DNA from 3 places in the Sedimentibacter sp. MB35-C1 genome. Region 1 is predicted to be linked to each of the others. Evidence: riboswitches for the same ligand, from Rfam matches in the RefSeq annotation. Region 1 holds a riboswitch; each other region holds the start of a gene.

Evidence for each region. A riboswitch is a leader RNA that binds a small molecule or an ion and turns the genes downstream of it on or off. The one in region 1 is predicted to bind glycine.
Region 2: another riboswitch for glycine. It lies ahead of RBQ61_RS12200 (GrdX family protein); the one in region 1 lies ahead of gcvT (glycine cleavage system aminomethyltransferase GcvT).
Region 3: another riboswitch for glycine. It lies ahead of RBQ61_RS12155 (ACT domain-containing protein); the one in region 1 lies ahead of gcvT (glycine cleavage system aminomethyltransferase GcvT).

What each region holds. Positions count from the first base shown of each region.
Region 1 covers NZ_CP133188.1:1,085,504-1,091,848, reverse strand. The annotation lists gene gcvPA (aminomethyl-transferring glycine dehydrogenase subunit GcvPA) at 1-138, opposite strand, end outside; gene gcvH (glycine cleavage system protein GcvH) at 149-523, opposite strand; gene gcvT (glycine cleavage system aminomethyltransferase GcvT) at 552-1,646, opposite strand; glycine riboswitch at 1,758-1,856, opposite strand; gene RBQ61_RS04995 (flavodoxin domain-containing protein) at 2,088-2,576, shown strand; gene RBQ61_RS04990 (hypothetical protein) at 2,614-2,877, opposite strand; gene RBQ61_RS04985 (TrmH family RNA methyltransferase) at 3,114-3,827, opposite strand; gene RBQ61_RS04980 (AEC family transporter) at 3,838-4,776, opposite strand; gene RBQ61_RS04975 (M42 family metallopeptidase) at 4,794-5,828, opposite strand; gene RBQ61_RS04970 (S9 family peptidase) at 5,971-6,345, shown strand, end outside.
Region 2 covers NZ_CP133188.1:2,547,379-2,553,723, forward strand. The annotation lists gene trxB (thioredoxin-disulfide reductase) at 1-480, opposite strand, end outside; gene grdB (glycine reductase complex selenoprotein B) at 868-2,172, opposite strand; gene RBQ61_RS12195 (glycine/sarcosine/betaine reductase component B subunit) at 2,189-3,469, opposite strand; gene RBQ61_RS12200 (GrdX family protein) at 3,497-3,856, opposite strand; glycine riboswitch at 4,040-4,146, opposite strand; gene trmL (tRNA (uridine(34)/cytosine(34)/5-carboxymethylaminomethyluridine(34)-2'-O)-methyltransferase TrmL) at 4,345-4,815, opposite strand; gene nth (endonuclease III) at 4,843-5,487, opposite strand; gene RBQ61_RS12215 (DUF503 domain-containing protein) at 5,487-5,768, opposite strand; gene queG (tRNA epoxyqueuosine(34) reductase QueG) at 5,765-6,345, opposite strand, start outside.
Region 3 covers NZ_CP133188.1:2,539,805-2,546,149, forward strand. The annotation lists gene rpoN (RNA polymerase factor sigma-54) at 1-1,217, opposite strand, end outside; glycine riboswitch at 1,493-1,583, shown strand; gene RBQ61_RS12155 (ACT domain-containing protein) at 1,726-1,995, shown strand; gene RBQ61_RS12160 (PFL family protein) at 2,005-3,363, shown strand; gene grdD (glycine/sarcosine/betaine reductase complex component C subunit alpha) at 3,496-4,665, opposite strand; gene grdC (glycine/sarcosine/betaine reductase complex component C subunit beta) at 4,678-6,210, opposite strand; gene grdA (glycine/sarcosine/betaine reductase complex selenoprotein A) at 6,290-6,345, opposite strand, start outside.

The DNA of each region.
Region 1 (6,345 bases):
CGCCTCTGGAATATCCAAATTTGTTTTTAGCATTACCGACTGAGGAACTGACTTGAATAGAGACTCGATACTATCATATCCCATTTCTTTAAGCATCTGCTCTTGGTCATTATTAGTATTTCCTATATATCTTGTCATTCGTTCCTCCTTACTCGCATATTTTTTCGTAGTCTTCTGACGTAAGCAGAGATTGTGTTTCATCTGGATTGGACATTTCTATAACAGCAAACCATGCATCGTACGGTGATTCATTTATCTTTTCTGGGCTGTCTGCAAGCTCTTCATTGACTTCAACTATAGTGCCTGAAAGCGGAGCATAAACATCTGATGCAGCCTTTACTGATTCAAGAACTACAAATTGGTCTCCCTTTTCAACAGTTGCACCCACTTCAGGAAGTTCAGCGTACACCACTTCACCCAAATGATCCTGAGCATAATCTGTTATACCTATATAAGCCTTGCTTCCTTCTACTTTCACCCATTCATGTGATTCTACATATTTTAATTCCTTTAATAATTTCATAATGCCCTCCATTATTTTTATATTTTCATTATTTTTTATATTTTTTTGTATAAAATGGCTTTTTAATAACTTCAGCTTTTACATTTTTATTTCTTATGACAATCTCAATAGGTGTTTTTTCCTTTGCATATTCTGCATCTACTAATGCAAGACCTATATTTTTCTTCAAAGTAGGCGAATAGCTCCCTGTAGTTACATAGCCTATTTTTTTACCGTCTGAGTGCACTTCGTATCGATTCCTTGGAATTCCCCTTCCAAGCATTTCAAATCCCACAAGTTTCCTTTTTAATCCTGATGCCTTTTGCTCTGATAAGGTATTCCTTCCTATAAAATTATTCTTTGATAATTTTACGCAAAAACCCAGGCCAGCCTCCAGAGGCGTTACATCTTTATCTATTTCGTGACCGTATAAAGGAAGAGCCGCTTCAAATCTCAATGTATCTCTTGCTCCCAGTCCCACCGGAACTATTCCGTTTTCCTTTCCTGCCTCAAGAAGCATATCCCACATCTTAGGCCCTTCGGAAGAAGCGAAGTAAAGTTCAAACCCATCTTCTCCGGTATATCCTGTTCGTGATAACAAAGCACTTATTCCACCAACATTCACGTCGCTTTTAAAATGATAAAATTCTATTTCGTCTAAATTTTCATTTACAAGCTTCTGTAAAATCGCTTGTGCTTCAGGCCCTTGAAGAGCAAGCTGAGCATAATCAAGCGATACGTTTTTAATTTTTATATTCCCTAACGCATTATTATTCAACCACTCATAATCCTTTTCAGTGTTCGAAGCGTTAACAACAAGCAAATAATCAGTACTGCTGTATTTGTACACCAGCAAATCATCTACTACTCCACCATCTTCATAGCACATTGTTGTATATGCTATCTGATTATCCGCAAGAACAGAAATATCATTAGTAACAATCATTTGCAGATATTTTTCCGCATCTTCACCTTTGACTGTTATCTCTCCCATATGAGACACATCAAACAATCCCGCCTTACTTCTAACTGCCTCATGCTCCAAAATTATCCCCGAATATTCCACAGGAAGATTCCAACCGCCAAAGTCAATTATTTTACCCTTTAATTCTAAATGCTTTTCATATAATGGTGTCGTTTTCACTAAATCACTCCTTTTCAATTATTCATTTGACATATAATAATGCCTAAAATAAAAGACAGCGATAATAACCAATGTCATTACCTCTGTCTTAATCTTTGTTATTCAGAGAATTGTCCAAGCTTCATCCTTTTGCCTGAAAGTTTCATCGCACTCGACACGTGCGACTTGCTTCTTCGGCTCCCCCTTCGGGGTCTCTCCAAAGCTTTTCATACAATTATACTTGCGTATTTTTATTCTTACTGATAAACCTTTATTTGTTACTTTTAACCATATTATAAAACTTTAATTCCAAAGAGTCAACAGTTTTTGTATCGTGAAAAAAACTACTTTTAAGAGAGCTATTGTCCGCATATTTATGATAACTTTATATCAATATATACTTCTTGACTTTTATCTGCTAAACTATTATTATTTTATATATATCAATATATGGAGTGGAAAATGAATATTTTAATAACATATGCAGGCAATAACAGCACTACTTCAGAATGCGCGAAGTTACTGTCTGAAAAACTTCCTGGTTCTCATGTAGTAAATTTAACTAAAGAAAGCCCGGACATATCTGGCTATGATACCATTATAATAGGAAGTTGTATAAGATTTAACAACATACATTCTTCAGTAGTAAATTTTATCAGACATAACTTAGAAGTACTTATGAAAAAAAACACTGCCATATATTTGTGTTGCGGTTTCCCAGAAAAAGCTAATCAATACCTACTTCATAATTTCCCAAAGAAACTATTGAACAAATCCATATCAATCCAATGCTTCGGAGGAAAATTAAAAGTTAAGCCCCATAAATTGTTTGATCGATTAATTATTAAAACCGTTCAAAAAAATTTCAAATTAGAAAGCCGAAAATTTACAGAAATAGATTACGAAAGTATACAGACAATGGCAAGTGATATATTACAATCAAAAAAATAAGAATGGCATTTTTAAGTTGCCATTCTTATTTTTAGTGTTATCTAAAGTCATTATTGTTGTTATTGTTTCTGTTGTTATTGTTTCTGTTGTTATTGTTTTGATTATTATTATTTTGATTATTGTTTTGATTGTTATTTTCGCGGTTATCAAATCTATTGTTCTCACGATTGTTTAACCTGTTGTTGTTTTTGTTTTCAAATCTGTTGTTATTGTTTTTGTTATTATTTTTGTTTTCGAAATTATTGTTATTCTTGTTTTCAAATCTGTTGGTTTCATTCTTATTTTGGAAATTATTATTCATTCGCTTCATCTGCTCCCTTAAGTTTTGTTGGCTGTCTAATTTTGACTGTTCTTCCCAATTCAATAACAATGAATCGTTATTTGAATTTTTGCTATTATTGTTCGTAATGATCGATCACCTTCAATCAACATATTAAAGACAGTTATTACAATTTGCTGCCTCAAATATATTATTAACATTTGGCGATGAATTATTTATCCTTTTTATTGAATTCAAAGTATTTTTTTACAATAAATCTAACTGCAAAAATGATACATTGCAATTCCGGCAGCTATGGTTAAGTTTAGGGAGTCTATCCTGTCGGTATGCTTTATAAACACACTTGTACCTGCAGAAGAAAAGCTTGAATCCAGTCCTGTGGATTCATTTCCAAAAACAAGAGAAAACAGCTCGTTTTCATCATGCCTAACATCCTTTAGTGTCTTTGCTCCGTCCAACATAAATGTATAAATTCTTCTATTATTATACGCATCTTTATATTCATCAAAACTATCAAAATATTTAAAATTTATTCTGAACAGAGAACCCATCGAAGCTCTGACCACTTTTGGATCAAATATATCGACGCCGGGACTTATAACTGCCAGGTTGCTCAACCCAAAACCTGTCAGCGTTCGTATAATTGTTCCCATATTTCCCATATTTCCCGGATTAACCAGAACTAGATGCGAAGCTTCTGCATTCAACCGGCATTGGTATTTGGAAAACACACCAACAACAAAATTATTTTCCTTGTCACTTATTCGTCTTATCGCTTTATCGGCAACTTCTGTCTTCACGCCGTACCTTCTGCAAATTTCAAAAATATCGGCATCCGATTCCGATTTATAATTAGAGCTAACCAGCACCTTTACAACTGCTTCAGGCCGGAATTTTATCAGTTCAACGGTTGGAAACATACCAAATGTATATGAATGCTCAAAGCCCTTTTTATACGCTTTTATATCCATTTAATTCTCCTTAAATTAGAGCAAAAGTCTTCAATAAATATATAAACATGAATATAGTCAAAGGACATATCATAGTAGTAACAAATACAAGCTGTCCGGCCAATTCATAGTTACAATCATATTGCTGCGCCATTGTATAGCTTGAAACAGCACATGACGGAGCAGACATGCTTAGTAGCGCTCCAAGTTCAACATCCCTAAAGCCAAGCAATACTGCGGCAATAAGTATAATTGCCGGAAATAGTATAAGTCTGCCAAATGCGGCAAAATATATATGCCTTATATTTTTTGATAAATTTTTGATTTCAATCTCACCGCCAAGCACCATCAAAGCAAGCGGCGTAGCCATTCCTGCTACATCAGACACCACATTTTCCACAAAACCCGGAAGCCTTATGCCAAAAATAGAAAATACGATGCCAAGAACAGAACCTATTATTAACGGATTCTTAACTATATTTACGGCAGTATCTAATAAATTACTCTTTACTTCTGAATACCAGTCCAATATTACTACGGCCAGAAAATTAAACAACGGTATTATTACTGCAGTAAGGCTTGTAACAACTTCCAGGTTAGCATCTCCAAAAATATTCTTGCTGAGCGTAACACCGAAAAGCACAAAGTTGCTTCTATATATGGCCTGTATTATTACGCCGCGGTTTCTTTTTTCCTTTTCAAATTTGGGAACCACTATAAACATTATGCCTACCAGAATCAAAACTATACTTATAGCAAACAGAATCAAACGTATGTTAACCGAATCTGAAATATGACTCTTATATATATTATTAAATAAAAGCACCGGAAGAAGCGCTTTAAATGCAAAATTGTTTGCCTTCACAAGAAAATCTTTGTCAAATATTTTTATCTGTCTCAGAAAATATCCTATCATCATCAGAGAGAATATTGGCAATACAACATTGATTGAGAATAATAAATTTTCCACATCAAGTCCTTTCTATCTTATTGCTCTGTCAAATATGCATAAATTAGTTTAATAGTATTTTCTATACCTTCAATATGAGTTCTTTCCATTCCGTGCGAAGCGTGAACCCCCGGACCGATAAGAGCTCCTCTTATATCATTTCCGCCCTTTAAAGAAGCGGATACGTCCGAGCCATACATCGGGTATATATCTACTGCATAATTTAATTTATGCTTTTTAGCCATCCCCATTAATTTATTGGTAATATCATAATCATACGGACCTGAACTATCCTTGGCACAAATTGATACGTCATGCTCTGTACAAGATAAATCAAGACCTATACACCCCATATCAATTGCTACAAGCTCATCTACATCATCTGGTATGTTAGAGCATCCATGACCGACTTCTTCATAAGATGAAACTATAATTTTGACATTAGTATTCGGTTTTGTTCCAAGTCTTTTAAACATTTCCATCAAGCTTAATGCACACGCCGTTCCTGCCTTGTCATCAAGATATCTTGATTTAATAAAACCTGAAGGCGTTATTATAAACTTCGGATCTATGGAAATAAAATCACCCGAGCCTATTTCCAGCTTCTGTACATCTTCTTTATTTTTTACTTTTTCATCAAGCCTTATCATCATATTTTCTTCGGTTCTTTCTTTGCTTCTTGCATCAGTATATACATGTACCGAAGGAGACGTCGAAATCATAGTTCCAGTATATATTTTCCCAGTTCTTGTATGAATTTTGCAATATTCACCGTCAAGGGTTGTAAACATATTTCCGCCTATTGATGTAATTTTTAATGTACCGTCTGAATTTATTGATCTTACCATTGCGCCCAAAGTATCCACATGAACCGGAATTCCTATGCAATAGCTGTTGTCAATTCCTTCTATTTCAATTATTCTGTTACCTTTTTTATTTCTTGAAATGCTGTATTCACTTTCATCTGCTTTTTTTTCAATATATTGCATAACCTCCTTACAAAATCCGGTAGGACTAGGTATGCTAATTATTGCCTCCAACAATTCAAGAGTGTATTTAATGTTAGTTTCCAAGTACTTGTCCCTCCAAAAAATATTATGATAGAATTATACTACTAATCCTTTCACATTTACAATACTTTAATTGATAATTGCACGCATATGGTTTAAAATATATAATATCATTAGAATTATATACGCTAAAGGGAGGTTTATTATGGAAAACATAAAGCTTAGAGATTTCTTGGATTATAAGTTTTTATCGGGGATTGAGCTGTCACCGGATAAAAATCATGCAGCGTTTGTGGTTCACACCTCTGATTACGACGATAATAAATACGATTCAACTATTTGGACTTACAACTGCCTGACCGGAGAATCCAAAAAACTTACCAATATGAACAAGGAAAAGTCTTTTATATGGCTTGACAACACCACACTGATTTTTCAATCCATGCGTGATGAAAAATTAAAGAAAAAAACAGAAGACGGAGAACATTGGACTGTATTTTACGCAATTGACATTAACGGAGGAGAAGCTTATGAATACATGAGAATACCCCTCAAAGTCAATGAAATAAAAAAGATAGCC
Region 2 (6,345 bases), 1.5 Mb from region 1:
TGCTTCTTCTACTGCTGTGTCTCCGCCTCCTACAACGAATACTTCAAAGTCTTCGAAGAATGCTCCGTCGCAAGTCGCACAGTATGAAACGCCTTTTCCTGTAAATACTTTCTCTCCGGGGCATCCTATTGGTTTGGATGTTGCTCCTCCGGCGATTATTACTGTTTTTCCTACGTATTCGCCTTTTTTTCCTACTAGTACTTTTTCTTTGCCTTCGAGTTTTACTTCTACTATTTCATCGTATACTTTTTCGGCTCCAAAATGTTTTGCCTGTTCTGCCATCCTGTCAATCAATGTAGGTCCTGATTCTCCTTCCAGGCAGCCTGGATAGTTTTCTACTTCTGATGTGAGCGCTATTTGCCCTCCGTCTTTTTCTTTTTCGATTATCAAAGTGCTCAGTCTTGCTCTTCCGGCATACAGCCCTGCTGATAATCCCGCCGGTCCTGCTCCGACTATTAAAACGTCATATACTTTGCTCATTTCACACCTCTTTTCTAGCGTTGTTATAAAACTTTTTTATACTATGACCTCATTTTAACATAATCATGATTATATTTCAATCATGATTATGTTAAAATATTATCTATTTTTGCAAATAATTTTTATCGTTCCATGCAAAGCAGTATTTTCCTAGTATAGCAACTTTATACCACACACGAAATAGCAATGCAATACAAAACAATATTTATTGTAAATTTTCAAAATACTTTCATTTTTATTATATCCTAAGTTAATATCAATATTAATGATATTTATTATAGAATAAAATTTTATGGAAACGCCACAACATAAGTATCTGGCAGATTAAAACCTGCCAGTACTTGTGCAATGGCAAATAATCTCAAAAAATTTATCGATTATCAACTCTTATTTTTCAAATACGGTTTGTTCTGTAACCTCAGTTTCCAAAGCTTTCAATGCTCTTGCAACCAAATCTCTTCTTATAGCTCTTTCTTCTTCAAGAGTAAGTGCCGGATTTCCAAGAGGATGAGGTATTGCTATAGTAGGTACTATTCTGTTAGCTCCTACTGTTAGTGATATAGGAACTACGGTACACATATGTACTACAGGAATTCCCGCTCTTTCTATTTCTTTTACCATCGTTGCGCCGCAACGTGTACAGGTGCCTCAGGTTGATGTTAATATAACTGCATCAACTCCGTCAGCTTTTAGTTCTTGAGCGTACTCAGCTGCAAATGCTTTTGCGTTTTTAACTGCCGTACCGTTACCAACTGTTGTATAGAAATATCTGTGAAGGCTGCCTATCTTACCTTCTTTTTCAAATTCTCTTAATATATCAACTGGCAACACTCTGTCTGGATCTTGATTAGCATAAACCGGGTCATATCCACCGTGTGCTGTAGCAAATGTTTCTTCGGTTAAGTCCATAACACCCTCAATATCATACTTACCGAATTTTGAAGCACTTGATGACTCAATATGGTCAGGATTTCCTTTTGGAACAATACCGCCTGATGTAACAAGTGCAACTTTGCATTTTGTTATATCTTTAACAGCCGGATTCGGTTCTACTCTGTCAAAGTCGGGCATAGGGAACTCTGTAACATATTCCTTGCCGCTAAGCTTATTAAGAAGCATTTTAACTGCTCTCTTGGATCCTCTTTCTTTATCGAAAAAGTTAACTCTTATACCGTTTGGCATGTAACCTTCTTCAATAGATGCACCTATTTTTTCTTTCTTAGCAAGTTTCAGTGCCAATGGTGCCATTTTCTTGACAGCATCTCTCATACCTGCAGCAGAATTCTTTGTTGAAACAATATACAGACTGTTTTTAAACATATCTGCACCTGGATTTTCTATATACATACCCGTTAGTACAGGGATTCCCAGTTCATCCTTTACAGCCTGAGCAATAGTTCCGCATGCAACTCCATATCTTCCTGCATTGAAAGCCGGCCCTGCTATAAACAAGTCTGGTTTGTATTTTTTTACCATTTCAATAATATTGTTCTTTGCTTCTTCAAGGTTTTCATTGAAGTATGAGTCTCCGCATACAACAGTTGCAACTATTTCTGCTTCATCTTTGAATGCTTGCTGGAAAGCTAATCCAGGTCCTACGATGCCTTCTCTTAATTCAGCAGGAATGTGAGCCATTTCTTCTCCGCCTATATTTGCAAAGAATTGATTTATATAATGAACAACTTTTAGCATTATTTTCTCCTCCTTCCTATCTCGCACTCAATTTGTTGAAGCCCATTTCATTTGTAGCTCCTGTTATTACCTGAAGCTCCGCAGTAATGCTTCCATCTTTATGTAAACTTCCGTCAAAACCTCCTGCAATAATATCAGCTACATCAGCATAGCCGATTACTTTATCCATAGCCGGGAGTTCTATTACTTCGTTTGCATTACCTCCTGTTACCACAGCATCAGCACTTGCATCTGCATCGGCAAGAGATTGTGATGAACCGTCTCTACCAGCATATTCATCCGTAATTATTACAGTCTTAATGCCTTTAGCTTCTATCTTTTTACAGTTCATTATCAAGTCTGTATCCGGATTACCGAAGCCTTCCTGAGATATTACAACGCCGTCAACTCCTAAAAGTTCAGCAAGTTTTGCACTCCAGTTTGATGATCTTTCCTTGTCAGCAAGGTATACATTTTCATTTGTTATTATTACTCCAACAAAATTCAATGTTTTCCCATGTTCTTCAAACAAATCGTGAATTACAGGATTATTTAAATGATGATATGTGGTGTTTTTATCACATGCAGAAACACAGTTTCCACTCACAATTGCACCGTCAAAAATTTCTGTAGGGTAAATCATTGTTGTCAATGATTGTTTAGCATCTACTCCGTAAACATATGTATCGTGCATCAATCCTTGACTCTGAAGCATTAATACATAAGCTACTCTAGGAAGTTCAGGATAAAGTTTTATTCCTTCAACTAAATTAGGAGTCTCAAAAGTATGTACTTCATCTGGTGTTAAAGTTCTAGCAAGTTCTCCTAAATATGCTGCTACTTTGTATCCTGCAAATCTAAGAGCTTTTTCATGTTCATGCTGTTTTAATCCATCAATAGGTTCGCATACCGCCACTAAATTGTTTAGTTTAGAAAAAGGAGTATACTCAGCGCCAGATCCATCCATATCTATGATACCTTCCTGGAATCCAACAATTTTTCCTGTAGTAACAACAGCAGCTCCCTTTAAAACATTTGTCTTGCCTGAGCCTACAGTCTCAACCTTATTGAGCATTCCAGGAAAAATTCCTCCGGCACCTTCAACTTTTACCCTCGGTTCAATAACATCTTTAACGGGCATAATTCTAATACTTTCGCCAGGTCTAGCCAATTCAATTTCCGCTGACTTAAAATTTTGTTCTTCTAGAATTAATGCTTTTACTTCATCTTTGTTCACATACAATGTTCCGTTTTCAACCTTAGAATGTTCAGCGAACTGAATATCCTTAATAAAAACATAGCCTAATTCTAATTTCAAAACACTCACCTCCATAATTATTCATGGTTATATATTTAACGCGCTTTCAAGCACTGTTAAATCAATTAATTTAAAATCATTTTCAATCTTTTCAGTTAGATTGATGAGCTTGTTCTTATTAAATCTGTCATATGTCACTATTGAATTTTCTATAATGTAAACAGAATCGTAATTCAACTCAGACTTATTATCTGCAATTATCACAGATTTATAAGGCGTTTCATTTGGTTTTAAACTGCTCGACAAAGGATGTGTTAAAAGCTCGTACCCTTCATGTATCTTGTCCCTTGTTTTGACCAATACATCTCTATAGCTTCCGACTATATAAATTACACTGTATGTATCCTTGTGCTTATTGTATACCCAATCATTATTCGTAATTATCATAGTTTCATCCTTAAAATGAAGATTTTTATTCTTGAAAATTATGTCATTATTATGTTGTAAAAGCCGAATAAAAAAGCAGAAAGCATAATAAATTCATTCTGCCTTCTGCTCTGTTACAAACCTGAGAGATTCCTCTTCTCTATATAAGAGTTGCTCCTTCGGTGCTTACGCTTTTCAGAGTTTTGTCAGTTTGCGGTCCTTTTGCCTGAGATCATCATAAAATATGGCTAATATTTTATTTATTCCTTCGGCGCTGTTAATAACATAACAGTCTCTCCCGCAAACGTCATTCAAATATTTATTTGTTTTAATTATATATAATAATTTTTAATAAATCAAGTACTATTTATAAATTTTTTTATTAGAATATGAAAACCTTTAATTCTTCTGAAATTAGGCGTTTGACTTAAATTAGTAAACAAGAAAAACGCATAAAGCTTATTAAATTTTTAACATTGTCTAAAGAATAACACTATGTATTTTTTATATCAAATCATATCATAAAATCCCAATTGCCTTAAGGCTTCGTACATTACAATATTTACAGAATTTGACAAATTCAACGATCTTGCATGTACATTATCTATCATCGGTATTTTTATTCTTGTATTAATATATTCCTCGTGTATATAATCCGGAAGGCCTTTTGTTTCTTTTCCAAACATAATGTAGCATTCATCCTCGTACACAACGTCTGTATAAAATCTGCTTTCCTTTGTAGTTGAAATAAAAACAGGTTTATTGCCTATTGATTCTTTAAACTCTTCAAAATTATCATAATAAGTAATATTTACAAGATCCCAATAATCAAGACCCGCCCTCTTTAAATATTTATCGCTTACTGAAAAACCAAGAGGTTTTATTAAATGAAGGTTAGAGCCGGTAGCTGCACATGTCCTTGCAATATTTCCTGTGTTCTGTGGTATTTCCGGTTCAAACAATACAATGTTTAATGCCATTTTTTTCTCCTGTTACATATATTTTTATCACGTCTTGCTATTTAGTTTTTTTGTTTCTTTATAAAAATTGCATAAGCCTTTCAAGCTGCAACTCTCACATTTCGGATTTTGAGCAATGCATAAGTTCCTTCCGTGGGTAATTAGCAGGTGGTGCATTAAATGCCACTTATACTTTGGAAGCTTTTTCATCATCTCATCAGATACTTTGTCAGGTGTAGAACCTGATGCCAGTCCTATTCGCCTTGTAAGTCTGAATACATGAGTGTCAACTGGAAAAGCAGGTATATTGAACGCTTCAACAAGCACCACCGACGCCGTCTTTCTTCCAACACCCGGCAAAGACATCAAATCTTCCATATTTTGAGGCACCTGACTATTATGCTTGTCCCTCAGTTCACGGCACATGTTATAGATACTTTTTGATTTATTTTTGTACAGGCCGATTTTCTTTATTTTTTCGGCTATTTCTTCTTGACTAAGCTTAAGAAAAGAATCTAAATCCGGATATTCCTTGTATAAATTTTCAGTCAATGCATTAACGCTTTTGTCAGTTGCCTGCGCGCTAAGCATTGTAGATACAAGCAGCTGAAACGGCGTTTTATAGTTCAATCCACAGCTTGCAAAAGGGTAGTCTTCTTTTAACAATTCATAAACCTTATCTGCTTTTGTCATCAGTTAACCTCCATATAACGGTTTATAATCTCTACTCTATTATCGTTATCTATAAAATCAATTATTTTTAAAAGCATGGACTCACATAAAGCCTTTTTATTAGAAACGACCGCAACGCCGATTACTGATCTGTTCCATAAATCATTATAATCAATTTCTGCAGCGGATGCGTTAAATCTTGATTTAATTCTTTCAATAATGCTCTTGATAACATGTCTTTTTTCCTTAAGAGAGTTAGCTTCGTAAATTATCAATTCTATTTCACATGTACCTACTATCATACCCCGCCTCCAGCTAATTTAATAAACTCCTCTCTAACTTTATCATTTTCATATTTAATAAAATTATGCAGTATATCCATTGATTTAGATCTGTCTAATTCAGTCAAAGTCCATGCAGCATATATTTTTATCATGTCAGATTCATTGTTCAACTCATCTCTGACAAGTTCAAACATAGATTTAAGTTTCAAATTGCCTATTGCTATCAATGCATTTCTCTTCCAGATGTTTTTTCCTCTCCAGCTTCCTGACATATTTTTATACCTTGACAAAAATTCTTTATTAGACATTTTCATTAATTCTTCTAAGTCAATTACTAGACTTCTATAATCATTGTCTGCTGATTTTTCTGAATTCTTCCTATTTTTAGGACATACAAGCTGGCACATGTCACAGCCGTATATTTGATTTCTCATATTTTTTCTGTATTCCAGAGGAATGTAATCCTTTGTCTGCGTAAGATATGAAACGCATTTTTTTGAGTTAATACCTCCATTTTTTTGCAAAGCTTTATTTGGACAGCTTTCAATGCATATGTTACATGCACCACAAATATTAATATTTTCTGCTACTCCGC
Region 3 (6,345 bases), 1.5 Mb from region 1:
CCGGTTTCACTAATACTGCTTGCAAAGAAATATTTTAATTCAAACAGTCCTCTTGGCGTCTGAACATATTTTCCGTTTGTTGCTCTGCTTACTGTAGATTCATGCACACCAATATCGTCAGCCACGTCTTTCAACACCAAAGGCTTCAATGCCGTCTTGCCTTCTTCAAAAAATCTTCTCTGAAATTTTAGTATTGATTCAGTAACCTTGTACAATGTCATTCTTCTTTGTTCAATGCTCTTAATAAGCCACATTGATGAATTAAGCTTATCATTTACAAATTTATTTGCTTCCTTGTCGGCCAAATTGTTAATCATGCTTTTATAGTAGCTGCTTATAGTGATCGTAGGAAGATTATTGTCATTTACGATTATTACATATTCATCATTTATTTTTTCTATAGTAACATCAGGAACTATATACCTTATATTATCCGAATCTACAATGAATCCTCTGGACGGCTTTGGTTCAAGCATTTTGATTATGTCACACAGGCCTTGAACTCTCGTAACACTTATTTTTAAATCCTTCGCAATCTTTTGCACCTTGTTTAATGCAATTTCCTCCAGATAATTTTCAGCTATAATATATGCATTCTTATCCTGTATTCCTTTTTCTCTGAGCTGTATCATAAGGCATTCGCTCAAGTTTCTTGCCGCTACTCCAACCGGATCAAAAGTTTGTATCAACCTTAAAATTCTTTCTATTTCTATGACGTCTTCATTCAGCAGCAAGCTTATATCCTGAAGGGAGCATCCCAAGTACCCTTTATTGTCAAGAGACTCTATTATAAATTCACCTATTCTCTTTTCCTTGCTTGTCTTTACAGAAACCCCAAGCTGCACCATAAGATGATCTTTTAAAGACATTTTTTTTGAAGTGTAGCTTTCAAATGATTGCCTTTCATCTGAATCGGTATTTCTCTCATATGCCTTATAACTTAAATCGTCATACCTCTCTGTGACTTCCTTCCAATCGATTTCATCTTTGCTATCGTTTTTATCATAATTAGATTCATCACCCGTATTTTCTGTTGAACCAGATTCCTGATTTTTGCTGTCAGCTGATTCAAGAAAAGGATTTACCTCCAATTGCTTGTATATAAACTCCATTAACTCAACATTGTTGAATTGCAGAATTTGAATAGCTTGTCTCAATTCAGGCGTCATTATAAGCTTTTGAGTTTGTGATAAGTTTAGTTCAAAACCCATTTTCATAATATCACTCCTTGTTGATATCTATTATACCAAGTTTTATTAAAATTTCAATATTTATTATATCATTAAGCAATTATAATTATTGTACATCATTATAATTTGAATTCCTATTATTGCTTCCAGTATATCATTATACCAAAAATTTATTAATTATGCTAAACTAATTTATATTAAATTTAAAATATTACTTGATTTTTATAAATAATGAGTGTATACTGACGTCTAATAAAACATGTTGGATGAAGTTGGCGGAAGATTATAAATTAACCGTCAATGGACATAACTCTGGAGAGACTCACTTGAGCACCGAAGGGGAAAGTTACGTAATGTAATGAAACTCTCAGGTAAAAGAACAGAGATATAAAATACTAGGTATTTTTATTTTTGTTGTTAAAAGAAAGAGACTTCCAAGTCTCTTTTTTGTATTTTCGGCAGAAAGGAAGCCAATATTTTGTGTGAAGCGGTTATGCCCTGACTTTCATCCACAACTAAATATTTGGAGGACATAATGAAAGGTATAATAACAATAATAGGGAAAGACAAAACTGGCATAATTGCCGGCATTTCAACTCTTTTATCAAATTGCAGCATAAATATTCTTGACATTAACCAGACAGTAATGAGAGAGTACTTTACAATGATAATGTTGGTTGATTTAGATAAAATGAACATAGGATTCGCTGACCTGCAGCAGCACCTTAACAAAAAAGGTGATGAATTATGTATGAATATTAGAATACAACGAGAAGATATTTTTGACAAAATGTATGAAATATAAGGAGACAAAATGATTAATTATAAAAATATACTTGAAACCATTAATATGGTTGATAAATTAAAATTTGACATTAGAACTATTACAATGGGAATTTCACTTTTAGACTGTGCAGATACAGATGGTCAAAAATCCAGGAATAAAATATATGATAAAATAACGCGATTATCTGAACATTTTGTTGAAACAGCTGAAAAAACCGAAAAAGAATTTGGTATCCCCATTATAAACAAAAGAATTTCCGTAACTCCCGTTTCATTAATTGCAGGTTCATGCAATGACACCGACTATGTAAAATTTGCACAGACTCTAGACAAAGCTGCAGATACAGCCGGAGTTGACTTCATAGGAGGATACTCTGCTCTAGTTCAAAAAGGGTTTACTAAGGGAGATTTAATCTTAATAAATTCAATTCCTGAAGCTTTGGCTTCAACAGAAAAAGTTTGTTCTTCAATTAACGTAGCTTCAACTAAAGCAGGTATAAATATGGATGCAATAAAGTTAATGGGCAAAATTGTTAAAGATACCGCTTATCTTACAAGAGATAACAACAGCATTGGTTGTGCAAAATTGGTTATATTCGCAAATGCTGTTGAGGACAATCCCTTTATGGCAGGAGCATTTCATGGGCCCGGACAACCTGAAGCTTCAATAAATGTAGGCGTAAGCGGCCCCGGAGTCGTTAAAAACGCACTTGAACAAATAAGGGGTCAGGACTTCACATCAGTATGCGAGACAATAAAGAAAACAGCTTTTAAGCTTACAAGAGCCGGAGAAGTTGTTGCAAAGGAAATTTCACAAATATTGGACATACCATTTGGCATAATGGATTTATCTCTTGCTCCTACTGCAGATATAGGTGATAGTGTTGCAAGAATTCTGGAAGAAATAGGGCTTGAAAGCTGCGGAGCTCACGGTACAACTGCAGCCCTGGCACTGCTAAATGATGCCGTTAAAAAGGGAGGAATTATGGCTTCTTCAAACGTGGGAGGCTTGAGCGGCGCTTTTATACCTGTAAGTGAGGACGAAGGAATGATAAATGCAGTTAACAGAGGTTCTTTGGTCATTGAAAAACTTGAAGCAATGACTTGTGTTTGTTCAGTGGGATTAGATATGATTGCTATACCGGGAGATACAAAAGCAAGCACAATTTCTGCAATAATGGCTGATGAATGTGCCATAGGTGTTATTAATCAGAAAACAACAGCCGTAAGATTAATTCCGGTATACGGAAAAAGCCTAGGCGATACGGCAGAATTTGGAGGTCTGCTGGGCAGAGCACCAATAATGCCTGTAAGTAAATTTTCAAGCGATAAATTCATAGAAAGAGGAGGTAAAATACCTGCTCCGATACACAGCTTTAAAAATTAGAATTATCTATGCAGTGCTTTTCTTCAAATAATATGGGCAGGTGCAAGAAGCACTGCCCATAATGTTAAAAAAGTCCGTCTGCATTACGATGCCTTGCGCAGGACGAACTTTTTCAACAACCTTCCACAGGTATCAACAATCAGATTTTTCTTTAGCAATATACTCATTTTCGGCAAGAATTTCAATTGCCTTATCAATATTTGCATCATTTACTAAAATTATAGGTCCGGTACATCCCATTCCGCTTTCAGCGTAAATTCCGTTTTTCCATAAAAGCTTAACGGCATCTTCCAAGTCCATTATTTCAACACCTGAAATCTGAGAAGTTACCACTTGTTTTTCCGGAGCCTTTATTTCTTCTTCGGCAGGCTTTTTAGAAGATTTAAGCCCGCTTAATATTTCTGTCAGGCCGGCCTTGTGAGCCTTTTCAAATTCCTTTTTAGCTATTTCAAGGCATCCTCCCTTAACCAGCTCAGCAGCAAATTTGATTGCTCCTTCAACCAGCGGCGAACCTGAAGCTCTTGAAATAATAAGAATCAGTTTATCAAAGTTTTCTCCTATTCCGGGGCCGTAGCCATATCCTAATGATTCGTAGCTTCCGCCTGTTGTATAGGAAGAAAAGATTTTTATCATTAAATTTCCTGTCAGCGAATCCATTACCATGACGTCTGCAGAACCTGTTAGAAGGTCATTTCCTCTCATAACAGCACCGCCGTCTGCTCTTTGTGATGCTGCGAAGTTTATGTCGTAACCTTGGTCTTTAAGTTTCTTAAGTGCTATTTCTGTTTGTCTTGCTCCGTCAACATTTAATATACCTACTGTAGGATTTTTTATCCCGCATGCTTTGGCTGTTATTATGCCGTAAATAGCATTTTTAACCATACCTTCCACTTTATCGGTTGAGGATGTTCCTGTTGTTGTTGCTATGAACATCTCTTTTCCTTTTCCGGGAGTTACTACTCTTCCTACTGTTGAAACTCCTATGGGGAATGGATAATGCATCGTTACCGCTGCATCTACTTCTTTGGAATTAAGTAGTGATTCCATGGTTGTATGTGCTTCGTCTTCTGTATTTACAAATGCTGTTTTTACACCTTCTGCTTCTTTTGATCCGATTACGGTAGTATCTATTCCGCTTTTTGCTGCTTTTACTGCTGCTGAATAAATATTATCTTCACCGTGTTCGCTTCCCATGGCAGTAACGGCTACCTTCGGCTTCTGTCCGTATTCTCCGCTAATCAGTGTGTCTGCCAGCTGATCGAACACTTTGCCTATTATTTGTTTTACTTGTTTTTCAGACATATAAATGCCCTCCTATTCTGCCAATAGATTTGAAGCGAAGTTCTTCAGAGCTTCTGCAATAAGTCCTTTTACTTTTTCCTCTGAAATTGTTGACTGCGGTTCTTGTTCTCCTTTATTTGCTTCAATAATAAAGGATACGCCGTCAAACAGGTTTGTCATTCTTCCTAGGAAGAGACTTCCTTTTCCTACTATCATAGTATTTTTTATTTTTCCGTCCATGATATCTTGTCTGCAGAATCCTATGTAAGGAACTCCTGAAGGTATATGTCCTTGTGTAGGTGCCCAGCCAACCATACCATGTTTAGCTGTGAACTCTGCTAATTCTTTTCTCTCCATGTGACCCATTTTTACTGCCAGGGCTCCTATCATCTTGTAGTTTGCCAATGGCACATCTCCTGCTCCTGCTGGTTTTGTTATGTCTGGGTTTTGCATTTCTACTGAGTATTTATCTACATCTGTTATTTTCATGCCTGCTTTTTCTAAGGATGAAACTAATGATGATATAACTGCCTGTGGTGATGATCCTGTTCCTACTGTGTGTTTTCCTACCAGGTCTAGGTTTATTTCGGGGCTTACTCCGTCATTTTTGCTTATGAGTATGGCAAAGCCGCCTAATACGTCTTCTAAAATCGGAAGTCCTTTTTTTATGTGGTCTTTTCCGTTCATTCCAAGTTTTGCTGTGCATCCACCGGCGGATACTACAACGTTGTTGAATACTCCTGCTTTTACTAATGCTGCTGCTTCTATCAGCGCATGGGTCGGTCCTGCACAGAATCCTCTTGTGTCTGATCCTGTTGCATTTACAAATCCTGCTACTTCTGCGCAGGCTTTTGCAAAGTTTCCTCCGCCTCTTTGGTTCATATCTCCGCATGCTTCTTCGCAGCAGTCTATTACATAGTCTATTTCTTCTTTGTTTATGTCGTTTTTGTATGTGAGGTTTAATAATGCAAGTACGTTTGATGCTTTTGATACTAAGTTTTCCATCATTACATGGGCGCTTAGGTTAACGTCTATGTCGTGTGCTCTTTTTACGCAGCCTACTAGTTTGCCGTCGTTGTATAATGGTTCTGAATGTTCTTCATCAACGTATTTTTTTATTGTTTCTGCTTCTTCTCCCTGCTTGATTCTGCTTAGCAATGCTTCATCAAATAATGGATGTTTTTCAAGCTTTGCTTTTGTTTCGGCTAAGAAGTTGTTTTCTATTTTTACAAGGTCGAATACGTCACACATCTGCATCAGAACTATAAATTCGTCCTGCGGCATTATTTCTCCGAATTTTCCCCATCTTTCTGCTTTTTCGAGCTTTTTGTCGTTCCATGGCTGTGCGTATCCTGCAAGTTCTTCTGGTGTTATGTTTCCTATATATGTCTGGTTTGGAAGATAGTTCACTACTTCTTCAAAGGTTCTCAGGTGGTCTTTTATTTGTTTTAGGTATTCTGAGTTTGGATTTACGGTTCTTTCAGTTGTTTGGGTTGTTCCGTTATGGATAACCATATCAGGAGTAAATGCCAATATATAGCTGGCTCCTTTTATTACACTGTTCATAATAACCTCCGTTATTCAAAATTTGCTTCGCATTTCTGCGAAGCAAATAAATTCGATTGTCTATATAAAGTACTAAATATTAAAGATATTTACAATAGTCTTCTCTTATTGGTGTCATTTCGCTTATTATATCGT